2 regions of the Sinomonas sp. T428B genome follow, and region 2 is predicted to be linked to the other one. Evidence: predicted binding sites of a transcription regulator. Region 2 holds the regulator's gene; the other holds the start of a gene.
The links. The regulator Rex, encoded in region 2, represses fermentation and respiration genes when NADH is low (regulators of the CRP and FNR family bind a similar motif). The targets are predictions, from matches to a motif close to CTTGTGAANNNNTTCACAAG.

Region 1 (11,895 bases), 940 kb from region 2:
GTTGTCCCCCTCCTGGAGGTAGGGGAAGACGTCGAGCTGGTCCGAGATGCCGTAGACCATGAAGAACGAGACCACGAAGTACAGCACCTTGACCTGCCAGTCCTGGCGGATCCCGGTCGCCGCGAAGAGCGGGATGAGCCACACGATGTACCAGGCCTGGATCATCGGCGCGAGGAGGACGACGGCGGCGAACGCGAGCGTCATGCGGCGCACGAGCCTGTCGTGCGAGCCGCGCAGCAGGAGCCATCCCACGAGCGCGAGCGAGATGGCCCGCCCGATGGCGAACACGGCCTTGTCCAGCTCGAGCCAGCCGAGGCCGAGGGACGCCCCGATCGAGGCGACCATCATGCCGACCATGCCGACGGGGGCGTACCAGATCCACACCGAGCCGGGAGCCGCGAGCCCGTTGATCCAGCCGAATCCGAAGCCGTTCGGCAGGCTCAGCGCGTACAGCAGTCCGACCGAGAGGCCCGCTGTGAGCGCGAGGTAGAGCGCCTTCCTGGGCCACGAGGCGTTCCTGCCCGCCCACATGAGGGCGACGAACGGCAGCAGGAGGGCTGTAATCGGCTTGACGGAGACGGAGAGCGTCACGAGGGCGATTCCGACCAGCGGCCGGCGCACGGCCACGAAGTACACGCCCGCGACCGCGAGGCCGATCATGAGCGCGTCGTTGTGCACGGCCGCGATGAAATTGGTCAGGAAGAGCGGGTTGGCGACCGTGAGCCAGAGCGCGCGATGCGGGTTGACGCCGTGCAGCTGGGCGAGCCTCGGGACGTAGACGGCCACGAGCGCGATGCCGACGAGCGCCGCGACCCGGAAGAGGAGCACGCTGGCCTCCGGCTGGACGTTCGTGGCCCACACGACGAACTGCTCGATCCACAGGAACAGCTGCCCGTACGGCGTGGGCGCCTCGCTCCACATCTTGTCGGCGCCGAGCTGGTAGTAGTTCGAGAGCGTCGAGATCCCGTCGCGGTACGGGTTGAACCCCTCGACCATGAGCCTGCCCTGGCCGATGTAGGAGTAGACGTCACGGCTGAAGAGCGGGACGGAGAACAGCATCGGAGCGCCCCACAGCACGAGGGCCTTGAGGGTGGCGGCCCGCGCCTGCGGCCCCCACTCGTTGACCTTCTGACCGAGCCGGAGCCACGAGCGGACGAGGAGCATCCCGCCGATGGCGAGCAGGACGATGCTGAGGATGACTCCCGCGACCTCGGTGCGCATCCAGATGAAGAGCGCGTACCTGCGCAGCTCGGACGCGGGGGCGAGCCAGCCGACTCCGAAGGAGCCCACGAGCATGGCCACGGATCCGATGAAGCCCGCCAGGAGGGGGCCTCGCGGGTCCTCCATCTCCGGGCCCTCTGCGTCCGCACCCGGTCGGCTGGCGTGGTGCGAGGGAAGAGTCATCGGTCGCGTCCATTTCGTCGTGAGGCCACTTCAGGGCAGGCCCCACCGCGGTACAGGCGCAGGGCTCGGCGGTGCGTCCATGGTAGCACCGGGCTGGCGGACGACGGCGGTGGGCCGGCGACGTGACGGTACGCTGGGCGGGTGCCCATCACCAATGAACGAATCGTGTGGATCGACTGCGAGATGACCGGCCTGGACATCGCGAAGGACGCGCTCATCGAGGTCGCCGTCCTCGTGACGGACTCGGAGCTGAATGTCCTCGGCGAGGGGGTCGACGTCGTCATCCGGCCGAGCCAGGAGGCGCTCGCGGGCATGGACGACTTCGTCCGCGAGATGCACACGGCCTCGGGCCTTCTGGACGAGCTGCCCGACGGCGTGACGCTCGGCCAGGCGCAATCCCGTGTCATGGAGTACATCCGCCAGTGGGTGCCCGAGCCGCGCAGGGCCCAGCTCGGGGGCAACTCCGTCGGGACGGACCGCATGTTCCTCGCCCGGGACATGCCCGAGGTCGTCGCTCATCTGCACTACCGCGTGATCGACGTCTCGACCATCAAGGAGCTCGCGCGCCGCTGGTACCCCCGCGCCTACTTCCAGGCGCCGGCGAAGACGGGCGGCCACCGCGCCCTCGGGGACATCCGCGACTCGATCGACGAGCTGCGCTACTACCGCCAGGCCGTGTTCGTGCCGGCGCCGGGCCCGGACTCGGCGACCGCGCAGGCCATCGCCCAGGGCATCGTGGGCGGCGATGCCGCTCCGGCCCCGGCCGGCTGACGGCTGCCGGAGAAAATTTCCGCGCTCAGGGCTGATTTTGGTCATGAGCACCCCTCAAGAGCAGGTATGCTTGATGTCGTTGCTTCGGCGGGGCAGAACGCCCCGATGGAGTCACCACGGTGGGTATAGCTCAGTTGGCAGAGCGTCTGGTTGTGGTCCAGAAGGTCGCGGGTTCAAGCCCCGTTACTCACCCCGATTGGCCGGGTTTCGTCCCGGTCGCCTCGAGGCCGCCAGGGACATCCCGGCGGCCTCCGGCGTTTCCAGCGCAGACCTGCTGCCAGCACAGAAGGAGCTTCAGCCGTGACCGTCCATCCTGTCGTCATCTGGGGCGAGCCCGTCCTGCACCGGCGGGCCGCCGAGGTCACCGAGTTCGACGACGCCCTGCGCACCCTCATCGCCGACATGCATGAGACGAACGATGCCGCGCACGGCGTGGGCCTCGCGGCCCCCCAGATCGGGGTGGGCCTGAGGGTCTTCGTGTACAAGTTCAGCAACGACGACGGCGTGCCCCCGCGCGGCGTCGTCGTCAACCCGCGCCTGACCCTCTCCAAGATCTCCGGGGCGGCCCCCGACCCCGAGGAGGACGAGGAGGGCTGCCTCTCGTTCCCCGGCGAGGGCTTCCCGCTCCAGCGCGCCGACTGGGCCAAGGTCGAGGGCTTCGACGGCGACGGCAACCCCGTGGAGTTCGTCGCGACCGGCTGGTTCGCGAGGGTCATGCAGCACGAGTATGACCATCTCGACGGGAAGCTCTATGTGGACCGGCTCGTCGACCGGTACGCGAAGAAGGCCAAGCGGGCCGTCCGCAAGCAGGGCTGGGGCGTGCCGGGCCTGAGCTGGATGCCCGGGGTCGATCCGGACCCGTTCGGCCACGGCGACGACGACCACGACCGGCACGAGCACGCGCACCACACGCCATGAACGGCGAAGGGCGGCCTGAACGGCGAAGGGCGCCGCACATCGCGTGCGGCGCCCTTCGGCGTCGTCTGCCAGTCTCCTGCCCTGCCGGGCCTACTGCTCCCGGGTGACCCTGAGCAGGTCCTCGTCGGCGATCCTCTGCAGCTCCTCGAGCTGGGCGACCCGCTCGGGGCTCACGTCCCCGGTGGCGAGGCCGGCCCTCGCATGCTCGACGAGCAGCTTGGCCTGCTTCGCGTTGGCCCTGGCGACATCGAGCGCGTGCTCGAGGGTGCTCTCATGCTCCGTAGCTTCCATGGGTGCATCTTGCCCCGGCCGGGCCGGCGAATCCAGACACCGCGCGGAGTTTTGCCCCCGAGCGGTGCCTGGAATCCGGTGCTAGCGCGCCGCGGCGAGGCTCAGGTCGGCCGCGACCTGCACGGGGAACGACGGCGGGTTGACCCCGGCCATCTCCTCGAGCACGCGGACCACCTGGCAGCTGTAGCCGAACTCGTTGTCGTACCAGACGTAGAGGACGAGGTTCTTGCCGCTCGCGATCGTGGCCAGGCCGTCGACGATGCCCGCGCGGCGGGAGCCGACGAAGTCCGTCGAGACGACCTCGGGGGAGTCGATGTAGTCGATCTGCTTGCGCAGGTCCGAGTGCAGCGACATCTCGCGCAGGTAGGCGTTGACCTCCTCCTTCGTCGTCTCCTCGGCGAGGTTGAGGTTCAGGACCGCCATGGACACGTCCGGGGTGGGGACGCGGATCGCGTTGCCGGTGAGCTTGCCGGCGAGCTCCGGGAGGGCCTTCGCGACGGCCTTGGCCGCGCCGGTCTCCGTGATGACCATGTTCAGGCCCGCGGCGCGGCCGCGGCGGTCGCCCTTGTGGAAGTTGTCGATGAGGTTCTGGTCGTTCGTGAACGAGTGCACCGTCTCGACATGGCCGTGCACGACGCCGTACTTGTCGTTGACGGCCTTGAGCACCGGGGTGATCGCGTTGGTCGTGCAGGACGCCGCCGTCACGATCCGGTCGCCGGCCTCGATCGAGGCGTGGTTGATGCCGTGGACGATGTTCTTGAGGCTGCCCTTGCCGGGGGCGGTGAGCAGCACGCGGGCCACGCCCTTGCTCTGCAGGTGCTGGGACAGGCCCTCCTCGTCGCGCCACTTGCCCGTGTTGTCGACGACGATCGCGTCGTTGATGCCGTACTGCGTGTAGTCGACAGTGGCCGGGCTGTCCGAGTAGATGACCTTGATGAGGGTGCCGTTGGCGAGGATCGTGCTGTTCTCCTCGTCGACGGTGATCGTGCCCTCGAAGGCGCCGTGGACGGAGTCGCGGCGCAGGAGGCTCGCGCGCTTGACGAGGTCCTTGTCGGAGCCCTTGCGCACGACGATCGCGCGGAGGCGCAGGCCGTGGCCGCCGCCCGCGTGCTCGATGAGGATGCGCGCCACGAGGCGGCCGATGCGGCCGAAGCCGTAGAGCACGACGTCGGTGCTCTGGCGCGGGTCGGCGCCGCGCTTGCCCACGATCTCGGCGAGCTCCTCGCGGAGGAAGTCCGCGAGGGGGCGGCCGGCGCCCTCGGCGCGGTACTTCTCGTTGAGCCGGGCGATGTCGACCGACGCGGCGCCCAGCTCGAGCGGCTCGAGGGCCTTGAGGATGGGGAGGGTCTCGTCGAGGCTCAGCTCCTCGCGCTCGATCTGGCGCGCCCAGCGGTGGGCCTTGAGCAGGCCGACGACAGACTGGTTGATGAGGCTGCGGCCGTGGACCGAGGTCACCACATTGTTCTCGCGGTACAGCCGGCCGATGATCGGGATCATCTCCTCCGCCGCTGCCTCGCGTCCGATCCAGGTGCCGAGTGCGGATTCCGCCGTTGTGCTCACACAGGTGCCTTTCTCTGCGTCTCGCGCGCACGCCGTCGTGCGCATGCCCGCCGACGGGTGGCCGGACGGGCATGAATAGGGCCGGTCCTGCGATCGCAGAGCCCGGCCCATGGAGAACTTCTACGTTCGCTTTCAAGCGTACAGGCCGCCCCGCCGCACGCGGCCGCTCAGGCCTGTGAAGTCACTCACAGGGCTCACTGTGGTCGCGGCCGTGCTGTGAAGAGCGGGGACGAGGACAGGCCGACCTGTGAGCCGGGTTCTGTCTCCGCGCCGGGTTGCCCTGACGCGGGAGGCGATCATCCATCTAGGACCGCCGTTGCCGGCGGCCTCAAGCGGCCTACCCGGGCGCTCGGGCGGGCAGCCCTCGAACGCGCCCTGTCTGGCCTTGCTCCGGGTGGGGTTTACCGAGCCTCCCCGGTCACCCGGGGAGCTGGTGGTCTCTTACACCGCCGTTTCACCCTTGCCGGCGGCCGCATCCTGCGACGCGGCTGCCGGCGGTCTGTTCTCTGTGGCACTGGCCTGCGGGTTACCCCGAGTGGGCGTTACCCACCACCCTGCCCTGCGGAGCCCGGACTTTCCTCGCGGCCCTCCCGAAGGAGGCGCCCCGCGATCGCCCAGTCGACCTGTCCTCGTTGCGTTTAAAGTCTACCGTCCCGCCCGCTGCCGGCCGCGCCGGACGGCGTCACGGCATCGGTAGGATGCTCGGGTGCTGATCCTGCTTCCGCCCTCCGAGGGCAAGACCCCCGCGCCCGCGGGCCCCGCCGTCGACCTCGCGTCCCTGAGCTTCCCGGACCTCGAGGTCGCGCGGAAGGAGGTCATGGAGGCCCTCGCCGACGCGAGCGGCCGCGAGGACGCCCTCGCCGTGCTCAAGGTGGGCGCCTCGCTCGCGCACGACGTCGAGCGGAACCTCCGGCTGCACGCCGAACCGGCGGCGCCGGCGCACCGCGTGTACTCGGGGGTGCTGTACGAGGCGCTGGGCTATGCGGGGCTCACACCCGCCCAGCGTGCGAAGGCCGACGCGTGGATCGTCGTGGTCTCGGCGCTGTGGGGCGCCGTCGGGTTCGCCGACCCCGTGCCCGCGTACCGCCTGTCGATGTCGACGGCGCTGCCGGGCCTCGGGCGTCTGGCCTCGTTCTGGAAGCCCCGCCTCGCCGAGGCGCTCGCGGGGCGCGCCGCCCAGGGCCTCGTCGTCGACTGCCGCTCGAGCACGTACGCCGCGGCCTACGCTCCCCCGCCCTCGACGACGGTGACGGTGGACGTGTTCACGGAGCGCGACGGGAAGCGCAGCGTCGTGAGCCACTTCGCGAAGCACCACCGCGGCGAGTTCGTCCGCCACCTGCTCACGCGCCGGGGGACGGAACCCTCGACCCCCGAGGCGCTGCTCGCCGCCGCCCGCGAGGGGTGGACGGCCGAGCTGCGCCAGGGCACGGCCCGCCGGCCGCACTCGCTCGCCCTCGTCCTGGAGGGCTGACCCCCAGGTCCGGGGCTCAGCTCCACTCGGGCGAGCGGACGAGGATGCAGCCGGAGTCGGGGCAGAAGACGATGTCGTCCTCGGCCGCGCCCCTGATCGAGGAGAGGTCGCCGGGGCTCAAGGCCATGCCGGAACCCTCGGACGTGCCGTGGAAGAGCCGCGCCGCGCCGACGCCGCGCTTCGCGAGGGTCTTCTCGTAGACCGCGAGGAGCGCCGGGTCGACGCCCGCGGCGAATTCCGCCCGCTCGGCCGCGACGGACGCGCGCTCCGCGGCGGCCTCGGCGAGGGCTGCGTCGAGCTCCGATCGGAGGGCCGCATGCGCGGCCTCGGCCTCGGCAAGCCGCCCCGCGGCCTCGGCCTGCGCGGCGCGGAGGGCGTCGAGCCGCTCGAGCACCTCGAGCTCGGCGTCCTCGAGGTCGCTGCGGCGCGACGTGAGCGAGGAGATGTCCTTCTGGAGGGCCTCGAGGTCCTTCGAGAGCCCGCCGGCGTAGAGCCGCTCCTCGTCCTTCGCGATCTTCGCGGAGACCTGGGCCACCTGGTCCTCGGCGGCGGTGAGCTCGCGCTTCGCCGCCGCGACGGCGCCGTCGGCCGCCTTCGCCGCGGCCGCGGCCTGGTCCCTGGCCGCGGTGGTCGGCGCGATGCGCGGATCGCCCTCGAGCGCCCTGCGCCGGACGTCGAGGGCGTGCAGCCGCGCGTCGAGCGCCTGGAGGCCGAGGAGCTTGAGCTGTTCGGCGGCGGGGGCCTTGGGCATGGTTCCTCCTGCGGGTCGCCCCGATGCGGTCAGGGCCTCGTGTGCTGCGACTCTATCCCTCGCCCGGCGTGAGGATGAAGTCCCACGGATCGGTGTTGACCGTCGAGACCCGGACGTCGAGCTCGTGCCCCTGGTCGCGCAGCACGTTGTCGAGGGCCGCCGCCGCCGCCGGGAGCCAGAGCCACTCGCTCGCGAAGTGGCTCACGTCCAGGAGGTAGGGGCGGCCGTCCGGGGCGGCCTCCCGGGCCTCGGAGGCCGGATGGTGGCGGAGGTCGGCGGTGACGTAGACGTCGGCCTCGGCCGCACGGACAGCGTCGAAGAGGCCGTCCCCCGCTCCGCCGCACACGGCGACGCGCCGCACGAGGCCGTCGCGGTCCCCCGCGACGCGCACCCCGCCGGCAACGGTGGGCAGGATGCCGAAGAGGCGGCCGGCGAGGTCGGAGAGGCTCGTGAGCTCGGGGAGGTCGCCGACGCGGCCGATGCCCTCCTCGGGGAGGCCGTTGGCGGCCGGCGTCAGGGGCTGGACATCCTCGAGCCCGAGCGCGTCGGCGAGGACGTCGGAGACGCCACCCACCGCGCTGTCGCCGTTCGTGTGCACGGTGAGCAGGGCGGTGCCCGTCTCGATGAGCCGGTGCACGGCCCGGCCCTTCGGGGTGTTGGCGGCGACGGTGTTGACGCCGCGCAGGAGCAGTGGGTGGTGGGTGATGAGCAGGTCCGCCTCCCATGTCGCGGCCTCCTCGATGACCTCGAGGACCGGGTCCACGGCGAAGAGGATCTTCGACACCTTCTGGGAGGGGCGGCCGGTCACGAGCCCGACGGCGTCCCAGCCCTCGGCGAGGGACTCGGGCCAGAGCTCCTCGACGGCGATGAGGATGTCGGCAAGCGTGGGAGAGGCAGGAGAGCCGGACGCCCCGGTGGAATCGCCGGAATCGACGGAGCCGGCCTTGCGCTCAGGCTCGGCAGGGGTCGAAGGCTGCTGCGTCTCGGGGCCGGTCTGCTCTGACACCAGGGGCGGTCCTCTCTCGGGAATCTTCCGCGGGCTGCGGACATTGTAGGCAGCATGAAGACCTTCATCCTGGGCGGGGGCTGCTTCTGGTGCCTCGATGCCGTGTACCAGAAGACCAAGGGCGTGAGCGCAGTCCTCTCCGGCTACATCGGCGGGCACATGCCCAACCCGGACTACTACAGCGTGTGCAGCGGCATGACGGGTCACGCGGAGGTCGTTGCGGTCACCTTCGACGAGGCCGTGATCCCCGAGGAAATCGTTCTCGACATGTTCTTCGCGATCCACGATCCGACGACGCCCAACCGGCAGGGCTACGACGTGGGGACTCAGTACCGCTCCTCGATGTTCTACGTCACCGACGAGGAGAAGATGCTCTTCGAGGACGCCATCGAGCGGAACCAGCCCCTGTGGAGCGCGCCGATCGTGACCGAGGTGACCCGGGCGAGCACGTTCTACCCCGCAGAGGAGTTCCACCAGGACTACTACGGGAAGAATCCCGACGCCGGGTACTGCCACGTGATCATCAACCCCAAGCTCGCCAAGGCCCGGAAATATTACTCGGAATGGCTCGTGCCCTAGAAAGCGGAAGTCGGCCCTGACTAGGCTGAACGCGCAGCCGGCCGCCCGGCGCCCTATCCATGCCCACCTCCCGAAAGCAAGGTCCCATGGCACGCATTTACGACGACGTCACGCAGCTGGTCGGCAACACGCCGCTGGTCCGCCTCAACCGGCTCACCGAGGGCCTCGAGGCGCAGGTCGCCGTCAAGCTCGAGTTCTACAACCCGGCGAACAGCGTCAAGGACCGCATCGGCGTCGCGATCATCGAGGCGGCAGAGAAGGCGGGCGCGCTCAAGCCCGGCGGGACGATCGTCGAAGGCACCTCCGGCAACACGGGCATCGCCCTGGCCATGGTGGGCGCCGCGAAGGGCTACAAGGTCATCCTGACCATGCCCGAGACCATGTCCACCGAGCGCCGCGTGCTCCTGCGCGCCTTCGGGGCCGAGATCGTGCTGACCCCGGGCTCCGAGGGCATGCGCGGCGCCGTCGAGAAGGCCCAGGAGATCGTCGCCAACACGGAGAACTCGATCTGGGCCCAGCAGTTCGCGAACCCGGCCAACCCCGAGGTCCACCGCGCCACGACGGCCGAGGAGGTCTGGAAGGACACCGACGGCGAGGTCGACATCTTCGTCAGCGGCATCGGCACCGGCGGGACCATCACCGGCGTCGGCCAGGTCCTCAAGGAGCGCAAGCCGGAAGTCCAGGTCGTAGCGATCGAGCCGAAGGACTCCCCCATCCTCAACGGCGGCGCCCCCGGCCCGCACAAGATCCAGGGCATCGGCGCGAACTTCGTGCCGGAGGTCCTCGACACGAACGTCTACGACGAGGTCCTCGACGCGACGCTCGAGGACTCCGTGGCCACCGCCCGCGCTCTCGCGACGCAGGAGGGCATCCTCGCGGGCATCTCCTCGGGCGCCATCGTGTGGGGCGCGCTCGAGCTCGCCAAGCGGCCGGAGAACAAGGACAAGCTCATCGTCGCGGTCGTCTGCGACTTCGGTGAGCGCTACATCTCCACCGTTCTCTACGACGACATCCGCGGCTAGGACCGACCGGATCGCCTCGCTCCGAAATACTGGGGCAGAAGGATACAAAGGACACCGTGTCACTGATCAAACGCACCGTGGCCCGGCTGCGCGAAGACCTTGAGGCCGCGGCCGCCCATGACCCGGCGGCCCGCGGCAACGTCGAGAACTTCTTCGCCTACTCGGGCCTGCACGCCATCTGGATCCACCGCCTCACGCACAAGATGTGGCAGAGGGACGAACTCCGGTTCGCCGCGCGCCTCATCTCCCAGGCCGGGCGGTTCCTGACCGGGATAGAGATCCATCCGGGGGCCAGGATCGGGCGTCGGTTCTTCATCGACCACGGCATGGGCGTCGTCATCGGCGAGACCTCCGAGATCGGCGACGACGTGTTCATGTACCACGGCGTCACGCTCGGCGGCCGCTCGCTCGCGAAGGTCAAGCGGCACCCCACCATCGGCGACGGCGTCACGATCGGGGCGGGCGCCAAGGTCCTGGGCCCGATCACGATCGGCGCCGGGAGCGCGGTGGGCGCCAACGCCGTCGTCGTCAAGGATGCCCCGCCGAACTCGATCGTCACGGGCGTCCCGGCCACGTGGCGGCACCGGGACTCGGCGAAGGAGACGAAGCCGGCCGTGGACCCCGCGGAGTACTACTACATCTGAATCATCCCGCTGTGCCCCCGCCCGTCGCGGCGGGGCGCAGCGCGGGCAGAGACGGCCGAAGGGCCCCCACCGGACGGCGGGGGCCCTTCGGCCGTCTGCGTGATGCGGCGGCGTCAGTGCGTGTCGACGGCGGCGATCTCGGAGCGGTCCTCGCCCCAGAGCGTGTGGAACGTGCCCTCGCCGTCCACGCGCTGGTACGTGTGGGCGCCGAACAGGTCGCGCTGGCCCTGGATCACCGCGGCGGGGAGGCGCTTGCGGCGCAGGCTGTCGTAGTACGCGAGCGACGACGAGAAGACCGGCACCGGGATGCCGAGCTGGACGGCGGTCGCGACGACGCGGCGCCACGCGGGGACGGCCGCGCCCACGGACTCGGCGAACGCCGGGGCGAAGAGGAGGTTCGCGGGCTTGTCCTCGCCCTTGTACGCGGCGGTGATGTCCTTCAGGAGCGCGGCGCGGATGATGCAGCCCGCGCGCCACAGCGAGGCGATCTCGTCGAGCTTGAGCTCCCAGCCGTACTCCTTGGCGGCGCTCGTGAGCATGTCCAGGCCCTGCGCGTAGGAGACGAGCTTCGACGCGTAGAGCGCCTGGCGGACGTCCTCGACGAAGTTCTCGGGGACCTCGACCGCGGCCTCGTGGCCCGCGAGGGTCTCCTGTGCGATGGCGCGCTGGTCCCTCTGCGAGGAGATGCCGCGGGCGAAGACGGACTCGGCGATGCCGGAGACCGGGGAGCCGAGGTCGAGCGCGGACTGGACCGTCCAGCGGCCGGTGCCCTTCTGGCCCGCGGCGTCGACGACGACGTCGACGAACGGCTTGCCCGTCGTCGCGTCGACGTGCTTGAGCACCTCGGCCGTGATCTCGATGAGGAACGAGGAGAGCTCGCCCTGGTTCCACTCCTCGAAGATCGCCGCCTGCTCGGCCGGCTCGATGCCCGCGGCGCTGCGCAGGAGGTCGTAGGCCTCGCCGATGACCTGCATGTCGGCGTACTCGATGCCGTTGTGGACCATCTTGACGAAGTGGCCGGCGCCGTCGGTGCCGACCCACGCGCAGCACGGCTCGCCGTCGGCCTTCGCGGAGATCTTCTCGAGCATCGGGCCGAGGGCCTCGTAGGACTTCTTCGAGCCGCCGGGCATGATCGAGGGGCCGTTGAGGGCGCCCTCCTCGCCGCCGGACACGCCGACGCCCACGAAGTGCAGGCCCTTCTCGGCGAGCGAGGCCTCGCGGCGGCGGGTGTCCTCGTAGTGGGAGTTGCCCGCATCGATGACGATGTCGCCCTCCTCGAGGAGCGGCACGAGCTGCTCGACGACGGCGTCGACCGGCTTGCCGGCCTTGACCATGATGAGGACGCGGCGCGGCTTCTCGAGCGAGTCGACCAGCTCCTGCAGCGTCTCGGTGCGGATGAAGTCGCCCTCGTCGCCGTGCTTGGCCAGGAGCGTGTCGGTCTTCTCCACCGAGCGGTTGTGCAGGGCCACCGTGTATCC
Region 2 (11,895 bases):
GGCCGGGGCTCCTCGGGCCGGGGCTCCTCGGGCCGGGGCTCCTCGGTGAGCGCGTCCTCGGCCTCGGCGTCCTCGAGCTCCCTGCTCGTGCGCACCTGCTTGCGGCCGCCGAAGACGTCCCGGACCTCCTCGGCGGCGTCGTCGCGCTGGCGGCGCAGGAAGAGGTAGTTGATGGCGAAGGCGATGAGCACGGCGTAGACCGCCGAGAGGAGCCCGCCGATCCCGAGGGCCATGAAGACGGCGAACGGGACCACGAAGAGGACGGTGCGGATCAGGAAGTACTTGAGTGAAGCCACTGGACGAGCTTACTAAAATGGCCATATGATCCGCGCTCTGCCCATCATCCTCGTCCTCGCCGTCTGGCTCTACGGGGTGGTCGACTGCGCGCTGAGCGACCGCGGCTCCGTCCGCGGCGGCCTCTCCAAGACCAGCTGGTTCCTCGTGTCCCTCCTGCCGGCCGTCGGCACCGCCCTCTGGTTCATCTTCGGGCGCCCGCGCAAGGCCACTCCCCCGCCCGCCGCGGGCAGGGGGCGGGGCCGCCGCCCGATTGCCCCGGACGACGACCCCGACTTCCTGCGCGGGCTCTGAGGCCGGCGCGCTCTCACCTAGCGCGCCCCTGGCGCCCACCCCCCGTGAGCCACGCGGCCGACGGCGTCACTTGAGTCCCGTCGTCGCGATCCCCTTCACGAGGTACTTCTGGCTGCACAGGCCGCGCCCGGCACAACAGGCCATGGCGCGGGCCTGCCATGCCGGGCCAAGCCTGTTGTGCGACCGGATCGGCGCCGAGCGCCAGAGCGAGGAGCACCAGGGCCCGGAGTACCGGGGCCCGCACAGAGCCCCAGGGATCAGAGCCCCGAGTAGGAGTGCAGCCCCGAGAAGTACATGTTCACGACCGTGAAGTTGAAGATCACGCAGAGGTAGCCGGTGATGGAGAGCCACGCGGCGCGGGCCCCGCTCCAGCCGCGGGTCGCGCGGGCATGCAGGTACGCCGCGTACACGACCCAGATCACGAAGCTCCAGACCTCCTTGGTGTCCCAGCCCCAGAAGCGGCCCCACGCCTTCTCGGCCCAGATCGCGCCGAACATGACCGTCAGGGTCCAGCCGACGAACGCGATGGTGTTGATCCGGTAGCTGAGCGTCTCGAGGGTGAGCGAGCTCGGCACGAGCCGCATGAACCCGCCGCGCTCGGGCTCGCCGGCGGCGATGCGGGCCTCGCGGCGGCCCTGGATGAGCTGCAGCACGCCGAGCGAGAACGTGAGCGTGAACAGGGCCGAGGAGAGCACCGCGATCGAGACGTGGATGACGAGCCAGTAGCTCTGCAGGGCCGGGACGAGGTGGCCCACCGGTGTCCAGAACGCGACGGCGGCGGCGACCATCATGACCGTCGCGAGGCCCAGGACGAAGATGCCGAGGAAGCGCAGGTCGCGGCGGATGAGGACCGCGAGGAAGACCGCGACGACGAGGAAGGCGCCGGTCGTGCAGAACTCGTACATGTTGCCCCACGGCACGCGCCCGGCCGCGATGCCGCGGGTCAGGACGCCGGCGGCGTGCAGCACGAGGCCCAGGATGCTCAGCGCGACGCCCACGCGTGCGGCCTTGCGCTTGCCCACGTACTTGAGCCCCGGGTCGGCGACGACGGCGGTCGCGACCGCGGTGCCGCCTCCCGCGGCGCCGCCCGCCTGGGCGGCGGACTGCGCGGCCCGGGCCGCCGCCTTCTCGTCGGCGAGCCGCGCGGCGTCGAGTTGGGCGACGCGACCGCTCGTGGCGACGTCCCACGCGAACGCGAAGAACGCGACGGCGTAGGTCCCCGCCGTCAGCAGCATGAACAGCTCGCTGTAGGAGCCGAGGAAGGGGTTGATCTCAGGCATCATGCGTCCTTGTGCGTGGGGGTGGTAGTCGTGGGGCTCGCGTCGGCGTCGGCGCCCGGCGCGCGCGCTGTGCCTTCCGCCTGGCCAGCGCCGGGCGCCTCGCCCGCTCCGGGCGGGAGGCCCCAGGCCTCGGCGAGGGCCGCCCGGACGGCGCGGCCCTCGGCCGCGAGCCCGTGGTCCTCGCCGCGGGCGAGCAGGCCGTACTCGACCATCGTGCGCCCGTCCACGTGCCGGCCCACGCGCACCCACAGCCGCCGGCGGCTCAGGAAGAGCGAGACCACGAGGCCCGCGAGGGAGAAGACCGCGAAGGCGAGCGCGCCGGCCTGGCCCGGGTTGTGGTGGATGTCGAGCGCGACGAAGCGCTTGAGCCCGTCGAAGCTGATCGAGCCCTGCCCGTCGGGGAGGGTGTACGTCTCGCCCGCCCCGAGCACGATGCCGCCCGCGGGCTTGTCCCGGCCGTTCACCTGGGTGAGCTTCGCGACGTCGAGCGCGTACACGTTCTGCGGCTTCCCGGCGTCGAGGCCCAGGTCCCCCACGTAGGAGTTGAGGTTGAGCTGGGGGTTGAGCGGGTCCGGGTCGGCGCTGAAGGACACGCCGTCCTGGCCCTCGACCGAGGTCGGGAGGAAGAAGCCGACGAAGCCCAGCTGCGTGGGCCGCGCGTCCGGGGCCTTGATGACGATGGTCGAGGTGTAGACGGCGTCGGTCGGGATCGACGGGATGGGGCCCTGGTAGGCGATCTGCCCGTCCCCGCCGCGCACGGTCACGATGGGCGCGTAGCCGTTGCCCACGAGGTACACGCTCGTCCCGCCGATGGCCACCGGGTCGTTGACCTTGAGGATGCGCTGCTGCGCCTCGGCGTCCGGGGAGTCCTTCGTGGTCAGGTACCCCGTGAAGTCCAGCGGCTGGCCGAACTGCCTGACCGACTCGCGGTCGTAGCGGACCTCGAACTTGTCCAGCTGGAGCGAGTACGGCTCGAGCGAGGAGGACTGGAAGTTCGTCCCTGGCGTGAACGTGTCGTAGCCGACGAGCGTGTTGACGAACGTCTCGCCCTCGACGAGCGTGCGCTGGCCGCTGTAGCCGAAGAGCCCGCCCACCGCGACGGAGACGAGCACGCCGATGAGCCCCGCGTGGAAGCAGAGGTTGCCGAGCTCCTTGAGGTAGCCCTTCTCGGCGCCCACCGAGGCCAATCCCGTCCCGTCTCCAGCCGGGCGCAGGTCCACACGGTAGCCGCGCCGCTTGAGCACGCCGGCGGCCTGCTCGGCCGCCTCGTCCGGCGCGAGGCCCCTGTCCGCCGGCACGACGAGCGTGCCGTACTCGGGCAGGCGGCTCAGCCGCGCGGGCGTGCGCGGGGGCTTGGAGCGCCACTGCTTCCAGTGGGCGATGGCGCGCGGGACGATGCAGCCGATGAGCGAGATGAACAGGAGCAGGTAGACGGCCGAGAACCACGCCGAGGAGTAGACGTCGAACATCTGCAGCGCGTCGAGGACCGGGCCGTAGTCGGGGTGGTCCTTGAGGTACTGGGTGACGACGGCGGGGTTCGCGGGGCGCTGCGGGAACAGCGAGCCCGGGACGGCGGCGACGGCCAGGAGCAGGAGCAGGAAGAGCGCCGTCCGCATGCTCGTCAGCTGGGTCCAGGCCCAGCGCAGCATCCCGAGCACGCCGAGGGCGGGAAGGGCGACGTCGGGGCGCTGGGACTGCTTGCCCGGCGCCTCGGGCTGGAGCTGCTTGTCCGGCGGTGCAGTGTTCTTCTCGCTCATCAGACGGGCAGCTCCACGGTTCCGATCCAGATCTGCAGCTGGCTGATCCACTGGCTCCACACGCCGGAGACCATGAGGACGCCGACGAGGATCAGCAGGCCTCCGCCGGCGGCCTGGAGGGCCCGGCGGTGGCGCTTGAAGAACGCCATGGCCCCGAGCCCGCGCCGCACGCCGAGGGCGATGAGCACGAACGGGATGCCGAGGCCGAGGCAGTAGACGAAGGTCAGGAGGGCGCCCTTGTAGGCGCTCGCGCCGTCCGAGAAGGCGAGGAGCTGGACGGCAGCCAGGGTCGGGCCGATGCAGGGGACCCAGCCAAGGCCGAACGTGACCCCGAGCAGGGGCGCGCCCCACAGGCCCGCGGGCGGGCGGGCGTGGACGCGCGCCTCGCGCTGGAAGATCCCGAGCCCGCCCATGAAGACGATGCCCATGAGCACGACGACGATGCCGAGCACGCGGGTGAGCCAGCCCGAGGAGATCGCGAGCCACGAGCCGAGCTGGCCGAACACGGCCCCGGTCGCGACGAAGACCGCCGTGAACCCGAGCACGAACAGCCCGATCCCGCCGACCATGCGCCCGCGCCGCTGCTTCTCGAGGTCCACGCCGGTCAGGCCCGTGACGTAGCCGAGGTAGCCGGGCACGAGCGGGAGGACGCACGGGGACAGGAAGGAGACGAGGCCCGCGAGCAGCGCGACGGGCAGCGCGATGAGCAGCGAGCCGTTGAGGACGGCGTCGCTGAAGGTGTTGGCCGGGACGCCCACGCTACTCGGCCGCCGCGGAGGTGATGAGGGCCTTGAGCGTGCCGCGCTCGAGCTGGCCGAGGATGCGCGAGGCCACGCGGCCCTGCTTGTCGAGCACGAGCGTCGTCGGCACGGCGCCCGGCGGCACCATGCCCGAGACGGCGAGGAGGACCTGGCCGTCGCGGTCGTTGAAGCTCGGGTAGGTGATGCCGAAGGTCTGCTCGAACGCCTCGGCGGTGCCCTTCTCGTCGCGGAGGTTCACGCCGAAGAACCGCACGCCCTGGGGCGCGAACTCGGCGTGCAGGGCCTCGAGCTCGGGGGCCTCGACGCGGCACGGCGCGCACGCGGCGAACCAGAAGTTCAGCACCGTGACCCCGCCCGCGAACTCGGAGGAGGCCACGCGCGTGCCGTCGTAGAGGGTGCCCGTGAACGCGATGGGGTCCTTGCGCTGGCCCGCGGCGTACTCGGTCACCGATCCGTCCCCGGCGACGTAGTTCTTGTTGTCGCCGGCGCGGGCCTGCGCGGCGAGCGGGTCCTCGGCGGCGCAGCCGGAGAGGACCGCCGCGAGGCCTGCGGCCGTGACCGCGCCGGCGGCAGCCAGCAGCCGCCTGCGGGAGAGGCCGCGGCTGGTTCCGGGGGCGGGATCGTGCTGGGTCATGCTCTGCTCTCTCGCGTCTCAGGCGCCGGGGGTCGTGGCGGCGCCGGGCAGGAGCCAGGCCGCCGGCTCCGCGTAGCGCACGGCCGTCACGGCGCCGGTCGCGGCGTCGATGTCGAGGCTCGTCACGGAGGTCAGGGTGCACTCGCGCCGGCGCGGATCGTGGGCGAGGCGGCGGCCCTCGGCCTTGAGCCGCGCGGCCCAGATGGGCAGCTGGTGGGCGACGAGGATCGCCTGCGCGCCGTCTCCCCCGCGCTCGACGGCGATGCGCGCGGCATCCGCCGCGGCCTCGAGGACGCGCGCGGCCTGGGCCTCGTAGGACTCGCCCCACGAGGGCCGCAGGGGGTTGGCGAAGTAGCGCCAGTGCTTCGGCTTGATGAGCTCGAGCCGGCTGACCCTGAGCCCCTCGAAGTGGTTCTCGGCCTCGATGATGCGCGGCTCGGTCTCCACCGTCAGCCCGAGCGCCGCGGCGGTCGGGGCCGCCGTCTCCTGGGCCCGCGTGAGGGGCGAGGCCGCGATGTAGGCGAACCGCGCGCCGTCGTGCGCCTGCTGCGCGAAGTGCTCGGCGAGGCACTCGGCCATGCGCAGGCCGAGCTCGGACAGGTGGAAGTCCGGGAGCCGGCCGTACAGCACGCCGGCAGGGTTGAACACCTCGCCGTGGCGCAGCAGATGGACGGTTGAGGAGGGCATGACATCCAGTTTCTCAAAGGTACCGGGCAGCGGCGAAATCGCGGCAGACCGGGCCGTGTTGGTTCTACGAATTGTAGAAGTAGCACGTCCACCCGGGAGTTGCCTGAGTGACGTCGGCCACAGGGCCTTGCGATAGATGCATATGCATGATTCTATGGAGTCATCAGTTAGTTGATGCTTCAATCAAAAGGAGATTGCCATGACGACCATCGCCCCCGAACTCACCACCGGCACCTGGACCCTCGACCCCTCGCACAGCGAGGTTGCCTTCACCGTCCGCCATGCGGGCATCAGCAAGGTCCGCGGCCGCTTCACCGATGTCTCCGGGACCGTGGAGGTCGGAGACGGCGTCGGCACCCGTGCCACCGCGGTCATCAAGACGGCGTCCTTCGACTCGGGCGACGCGAACCGGGATGCACACGTCAAGGGCGCCGACTTCTTCGACGTCGAGCAGTTCCCCGAGATCACCTTCACGTCCACGTCGATCGAGGCCAACGGCGACGACTTCGACGTCACTGGCGACCTCACGATCAAGGGCGTGACCCGTCAGGTCACGATCGAGACCGAGTTCAACGGCACGGCCCTCGACCCCTTCGGCAACACGCGCGCAGGCCTCTCCGGCGAGACCACGATCTCCCGCAAGGAGTTCGGCCTCACGTGGAACGCCGTCCTCGAGACCGGCGGCGTGCTCGTCTCGGACAAGGTCGTCATCTCCCTCGACCTCGCGTTCATCGCGCCGCAGGCCTGATCCTCCCTGCCTGGCCGGTCCATCCCGGCCCTGCAGCCCCGTTCCGGCAGCCCCGTCCCGGCCCTCGCCGGGGCGGGGCCACGGGCGTCCCTCGGACCTAGTCGGCATGCCGCCGCGCGGATACAGTGACGGCATGAGCACCCCTAATGAGCAGCCGGGTCCGCAGGACCCCGACGGCAAGCCCCGGCCCAACCCGTATGAGAGCCCCTACGGCCAGCCGCAGAAGAGCCCGTACGGCCAGGAGCCGTACGGCGCCGGGCCCTCTGGCGGCCAACCCTCCGGTGACCAGCCGCCCTACGGCTACCAGCCGCCGTCGTACGGCCAGCCGCCCTACGGCAACCAGCCGCCGTCGTACGGCCAGCCGCCCTACGGCAACCAACCGCCGTCATACGGGCAGCAGCCCTACGGTGAGCCCGCCGCCGCGCAGGCGGGCAGCCCGTTCCAGATGCCGGCCGACAGGCCGCGCTCGTTCCAGGACGTCATGCCGGCCGGCGGCTTCTCAGGCATGTTCAGGGTGGAGGGCCTGCCCACCGAACTGAAGGTCTCGTACTGGATCTGGCTCATCAGCGGTGCCCTCGGCGTGGTCTTCGGCCTCTTCGGCTTCCTGGCCGGCATCGCGCTCACCGCGGCGATGGGCGGCTTCGGCGCGATCCTGCTCGTGCTCGTCCTGCTCGGCATCGTCCTCGCGGCGGCGCAGGTCATCCTCGCCCTGAGGATGAAGGAGGGCAAGCAGTGGGCGCGCCTCGCGCTGACGGTCCTCACCGGCGTCTCGCTTCTGCTGTCCCTCCTTGCTCTGGGCGGCGACGGCGGGGCGAACTTCTTCGGCTTCGTCGTCGCCGCGGTCGCCACCGTGCTCATGTGGGTGCCCAACTCGCAGGCGTGGTTCCAGCGCGTGGCGGGACGGGCCTGACCGGATGACGCACGACTCCTCACCTGGCGGCAGCGGCGGGCCCGGCCGCGACGAGGGCGCGGACGAGCCGAAGGGCAACGGCGCGAACGGGGCCCAGGGTGCCAATGGCCACGAGCAGGGCGGCCGGCCCGCACCGCGGTACGGGCAGTACGCGCCCCAGCCGCCGCAGCAGGGGCAGCAGCCGCCGCGGTACGGGCAGTACGGGCAGCAGCCGCCTCAGTATGGGCAGCCCGGGCAGCAGCCGCCTCAGTACGGCCAGCCCGGCCAGCAGCCGCCGCAGTACGCGCAACCCGGGCAGCAGCCGCCCCCCTTCGGCGGCTACGGCCAGCAGCCGCCCGCATACGGCAAGACAGGCTACGGCCAGTTCGGCAGCGCACCGTCCGCGGCCGCATCGCAGAGCGCTGTCCGGACAGCGTCGCTGATGTTCATCCTCACGGCCGTGGCCGAGGTCGTCATCTCCGCCGTCACGTCGGCCATGCTGCTCAACCTTCCCGACGACGAGCTGCGCTCGGTCTTCGAGCAGGCCGGCGGCGCGGCCACAGGCGTGACGTTCGAGCAGCTGCGCAGCGCGATGGACGCCTTCGTGTGGTTCGTGCTCGCCTGCGCGATCGTCAACGCGGCGGTGCTCGTGCTCTGCGCCGTGTTCCTGCGCAAGGGCCGCCGCTGGGCCCGCACCCTCGGCACGGTGTTCCTGTGCCTGACCCTCGGAAGCATCGTGGGGGGCAGCATCTTCGCCCTCATCACGATCGCCCTCGCGATCACGACGATCGTTCTCCTGTTCCGCCCGCCGGTCACGGCATTCCTGGCGGGCCAGGACGGCTTCACCGGCCCCTACACGCCGCGAGGCCCCAGTCTCGGCAACCCGTACGGACAGTGAATCAACCACCAGATCAGGGAGAGTGACACATGACGCAGCACAATCCCCAGGCCGGCGCCTATCCTCAGGGCCCGGGCTACCCGCAGGGTCAGGAGCCGCAGCAGGCAGGCGCCCACGCGCCGTCGGACGCCTACCAGGGCCCGTGGCCGAGCCAGCTGCCCAGCGGCACGTTCCCCGGCATGCCCTCCTTCGGGATCCAGCGGCCGGTGAGCGTCTCTGTCTCGTTCTGGCTCATGATCGCCACGGGCATCCTGCCGCTCATCGCCGTGCCGCTGATCCTCGAGGAGGTGCTCGTCTACATGCGGGAGATCTTCTCCCAGGCGTCGGCCATCTCGGGCGAGGCCCTCCCGCCCGGCCTCATCGAGCAGATCACGGCCTTCCTGGTCCCGGGCATGTGGATCTCGGCCCTGTTCCAGGCAGGCATCTACGTCCTCCTGGGCCTGGGCATCCGGACCGGCATGAACTGGGTGCGCATCGTCTCGACCGTGTTCGCGTGCCTCGGGCTGCTGTCCATCGCCGGCTCCCTCGCGCTGCTCGTCACGCTGGGCATTCCCCTCGAGATGGTCTACACGGGCCCGGTCCTCGCGTACGTGCCGAGCTACGTGGCCTCGGCGTGCTTCGTCGCCTCGGTCGTCGCGGCCTGGATGCCGACGGCCAACGCCTATTTCGCGGCCCGCAGGGCCGCACGCCTCGGCGTCGGCTTCATGCGCTGACGTCGCTCCCCGAGGCGGGCTCGCCGCTCTGCCCGCCTGACTCCCCGCGCTGGGCGTGGTAGGCGAGGATCTGCAGCTCGGTGGCCATGTCAACCTTGCGCAGGGTCACGCCCTCGGGGACCTGGAGGATGGTCGGGGCGAAGCTGAGGATGCTGCGCACGCCCGCGGCCACGACCCGGTCGCAGACGGCCTGGGCCACCGAGGCGGGGAGCGCGAGGACGGCCATGTTGGTGCGGGTGCGCCGGAAGATGGCCTCGAGGTTCGCCGCGTCCGCGACGCGCAGCCAGCCGACCTCGTTGCCGATGATCTGCGGGTCCGTGTCGAGCAGGGCGACGACGTCGAAGCCGCGCGTGCCGAACCCGCCATACCGGGCGAGCGCCCGGCCGAGGTTTCCGGCGCCGACGATGGCCACACGCCAGTCCCGCGTGAGCCCGAGCGCCACGGACAGGTGCTGCTGGAGGTTCTCGACCTCGTAGCCGACGCCGCGCGTGCCGTAGGAGCCGAGCTGGGACAGGTCCTTGCGCAGGGTCGCCGAGCTCACGCCCGACGCCTCGGCGAGGGCGTCCGAGGAGACGCGCTCGACGCCGTCGGCAATGAAGCCGTTGAGGGCTCGCAGGTACACGGTGAGGCGGGCCACGACGGCGGGCGGCAGGCCCTTGCCGGCAGGGGACTCCCCCGGCGTCCTGCCCTGTCCAGTCACGTGAGTCCTCCCTCGGCCTGTGCCGCCCCGGCGGCCTGATTCACTCTAGGACTGGGCCGCAGCGGGCGCAAAAACCTGAGCCGCCGACGTTCAACCCTCGCGGGCCGCCGCGACGATCCTGCGGAGGCGGGCCTCGTTGATCGTCCAGAAGTCCCGCTGGACGCCGTCGACGAGGACGACCGGGACCTCCTCGGCGAAGCGGCGGTGCAGCTCGGCGTCGTCGTCGATGCTCTGTTCCGACCACCCGAGCCCGGCGTCGGCGGCGACGCGGGCGACGACGTCGCGCGCCGCCTCGCACAGGTGGCACTGGTTCTTGGTGACGAGGACTATCTCCGGCGTGTGCACCCCCATACGGTAGCGCGCCCATACGGTAGCGCGCCGCCGCCGCGGCCGGGCCGGGAATCCGGGCGCCCGCCGGCGTCCTCGCTAGACTCGTGGCATGCCTGACGAGAAGAAGGCCCGGGTCCGCGCACGCCCCGCACGGCCCGAGCGGCCCGCTGAGGCGGCCTTCTTCGACGTCGACAACACCCTCATGAAGGGCGCGAGCCTGTTCCACGTGGGCCGCACGATGTACGCCCGCGGCGCGTTCCGGCTCCGCGACGCGCTCGGCTTCGCGTGGAAGCACGCCGCGTTCATCTTCCGCGGGGAGAACCTCGGGGACGTGCATGCCATCCAGGCAGCCGCGCTCACGCTCGCGACGGGGATCATGAGCGAGGACGTCCGCACGCTGGGCAATGAGGTGTACGACGAGTTCATCGAGTCCCGCATCTGGCCCGGGACCCGGGCCCTCGCCGAGCAGCACCTGCGCGTGGGCCGCCGGGTGTGGCTCGTGACGGCGACGCCCATCGAGATCGCCTCGGTCATCGCGGAGCGGCTCGGGCTCACCGGAGCGCTGGGGACCGTCGGCGAGATCGAGGGGGGCGCCTACACCGGGCGGCTCGTCGGGGAGATGCTGCACGGGCCCGCCAAGGCCGTCGCGGTCGCGGAGCTCGCCAAGCGCGAGGGGCTCGACCTGCGGAACTGCTGGGCGTACTCGGACTCCCACAACGACATCCCGCTGCTGTCCCTCGTGGGCCATCCCGTGGCGATCAACCCCGACGTGCGGCTGCGCGCCCATGCGCGGACGCACAACTGGCCGGTCTACGACTTCCGCTCGGGGAGGCGCGCGGCGACCCTGGGACTCAAGCTCGCGACCCTCGGCGGCGTCGCGTACGGCCTGTGGAAGGGCTTCGCGCGCATCCGCGGCTAGCCGCACCTCGGCGTTCCCACGCCCCCACGTCGGCGGCACAGGCCCCCACGTCGGCGACGCAGGCCCCCACCTCGCGTTAATGCGGCGAGGCCCGCCCCTCGTCGGAGGGACGGGCCTCGCGTCACAGGCCTCGTCGAGGCCGGGCGCCTACTTCTTGTTGCGGCGCTGGTGACGAGTCTTGCGAAGCAGCTTGCGGTGCTTCTTCTTGGCCATGCGCTTGCGGCGCTTCTTGATAACCGAACCCACAGTAAGTTCCTTACAGTTGGTGCCCCGCGCCGCTGGCCGGGCGCGCGCTCAGGCGGCTTTCAACCAACTGCTGGTGACGTGACGTAAAACGATCCTGAACAGAATACCGCACGCGTCAGGCGGTCTCGCTCCGGCCCTCGACGACGGCGCTGCGCAGGTACTGCTCGACGGCTGCCTCGGGGACCCGGTAGGAGCGCCCGAAGCGCACCGCCGGCATCTCCCCCGCGTGGACGAGGCGGTATACGGTCATCTTCGAGACACGCATCACCTCCGCCACCTCGGCCACAGTGAGAAAGCGCGAGGAAGAGAAGTCGCCCATCGCAGTCATACAAAGAACTCTAGTGGCTGGAGTGGTTCTTGTGAACGCGCCTGGCCTGGACGGCCTCTGCGAGCTGGCCCAGGACCTCCTCGGTGACCTCCCAGTCCATGCACTTGTCGGTCACGCTCTGCCCATACACGAGCTGGGTGCGCCCGGCCGCGTGGTCCGCGACGTCGAGCGGCTGCGCCCCGCCCACGAGGAAGCTCTCGAGCATGACGCCGGCCACGGCCTCCGCAGCCTCCCCGCCGGCGGCGAGCTGCGCGCCGATCTCGAGCGCGACCTCGGCCTGCCGGTGGTGGTCCTTGCCCGAGTTGGCGTGGCTCGCGTCGACGATGAGCCGCGGGTTGAGCCCCTTGCCGGCGAGCTTCGCGGACGCCTGGGCGACGTGCTCGGCGCCGTAGTTCGGCCCGTCCGAGCCGCCGCGCA

Region 1: ACUYMY_RS10160 (glyceraldehyde-3-phosphate dehydrogenase) is a predicted target of Rex. The motif match lies at 5,117-5,136, and genes of this name have one in related genera.

The regions. Positions count from the first base shown of each region.
Region 1 covers NZ_JBRAZR010000001.1:2,209,852-2,221,746, forward strand. Annotated here, with positions in the region: gene mptB (polyprenol phosphomannose-dependent alpha 1,6 mannosyltransferase MptB) at 1-1,347, opposite strand, end outside; gene orn (oligoribonuclease) at 1,546-2,175, shown strand; tRNA gene ACUYMY_RS10145 (tRNA-His) at 2,295-2,367, shown strand; gene def (peptide deformylase) at 2,476-3,093, shown strand; gene ACUYMY_RS10155 (hypothetical protein) at 3,184-3,384, opposite strand; gene ACUYMY_RS10160 (glyceraldehyde-3-phosphate dehydrogenase) at 3,466-4,944, opposite strand; RNA gene rnpB (RNase P RNA component class A) at 5,177-5,570, opposite strand; gene ACUYMY_RS10170 (YaaA family protein) at 5,651-6,415, shown strand; gene ACUYMY_RS10175 (zinc ribbon domain-containing protein) at 6,432-7,166, opposite strand; gene ACUYMY_RS10180 (Nif3-like dinuclear metal center hexameric protein) at 7,219-8,172, opposite strand; gene msrA (peptide-methionine (S)-S-oxide reductase MsrA) at 8,227-8,751, shown strand; gene cysK (cysteine synthase A) at 8,838-9,773, shown strand; gene epsC (serine O-acetyltransferase EpsC) at 9,839-10,417, shown strand; gene gndA (NADP-dependent phosphogluconate dehydrogenase) at 10,531-11,895, opposite strand, start outside.
Region 2 covers NZ_JBRAZR010000001.1:3,150,044-3,161,938, forward strand. Annotated here, with positions in the region: gene ACUYMY_RS14550 (DUF4229 domain-containing protein) at 1-296, opposite strand, end outside; gene ACUYMY_RS14555 (PLDc N-terminal domain-containing protein) at 322-588, shown strand; gene ccsB (c-type cytochrome biogenesis protein CcsB) at 846-1,868, opposite strand; gene resB (cytochrome c biogenesis protein ResB) at 1,868-3,625, opposite strand; gene ACUYMY_RS14570 (cytochrome c biogenesis CcdA family protein) at 3,625-4,383, opposite strand; gene ACUYMY_RS14575 (TlpA family protein disulfide reductase) at 4,385-5,020, opposite strand; gene ACUYMY_RS14580 (histidine phosphatase family protein) at 5,039-5,707, opposite strand; gene ACUYMY_RS14585 (YceI family protein) at 5,907-6,455, shown strand; gene ACUYMY_RS14590 (hypothetical protein) at 6,589-7,365, shown strand; gene ACUYMY_RS14595 (hypothetical protein) at 7,370-8,242, shown strand; gene ACUYMY_RS14600 (hypothetical protein) at 8,272-8,955, shown strand; gene ACUYMY_RS14605 (redox-sensing transcriptional repressor Rex) at 8,945-9,655, opposite strand; gene ACUYMY_RS14610 (glutaredoxin family protein) at 9,746-10,000, opposite strand; gene ACUYMY_RS14615 (HAD family hydrolase) at 10,095-10,904, shown strand; gene ACUYMY_RS14620 (30S ribosomal protein bS22) at 11,052-11,150, opposite strand; gene ACUYMY_RS14625 (helix-turn-helix domain-containing protein) at 11,266-11,478, opposite strand; gene ACUYMY_RS14630 (3-deoxy-7-phosphoheptulonate synthase) at 11,489-11,895, opposite strand, start outside.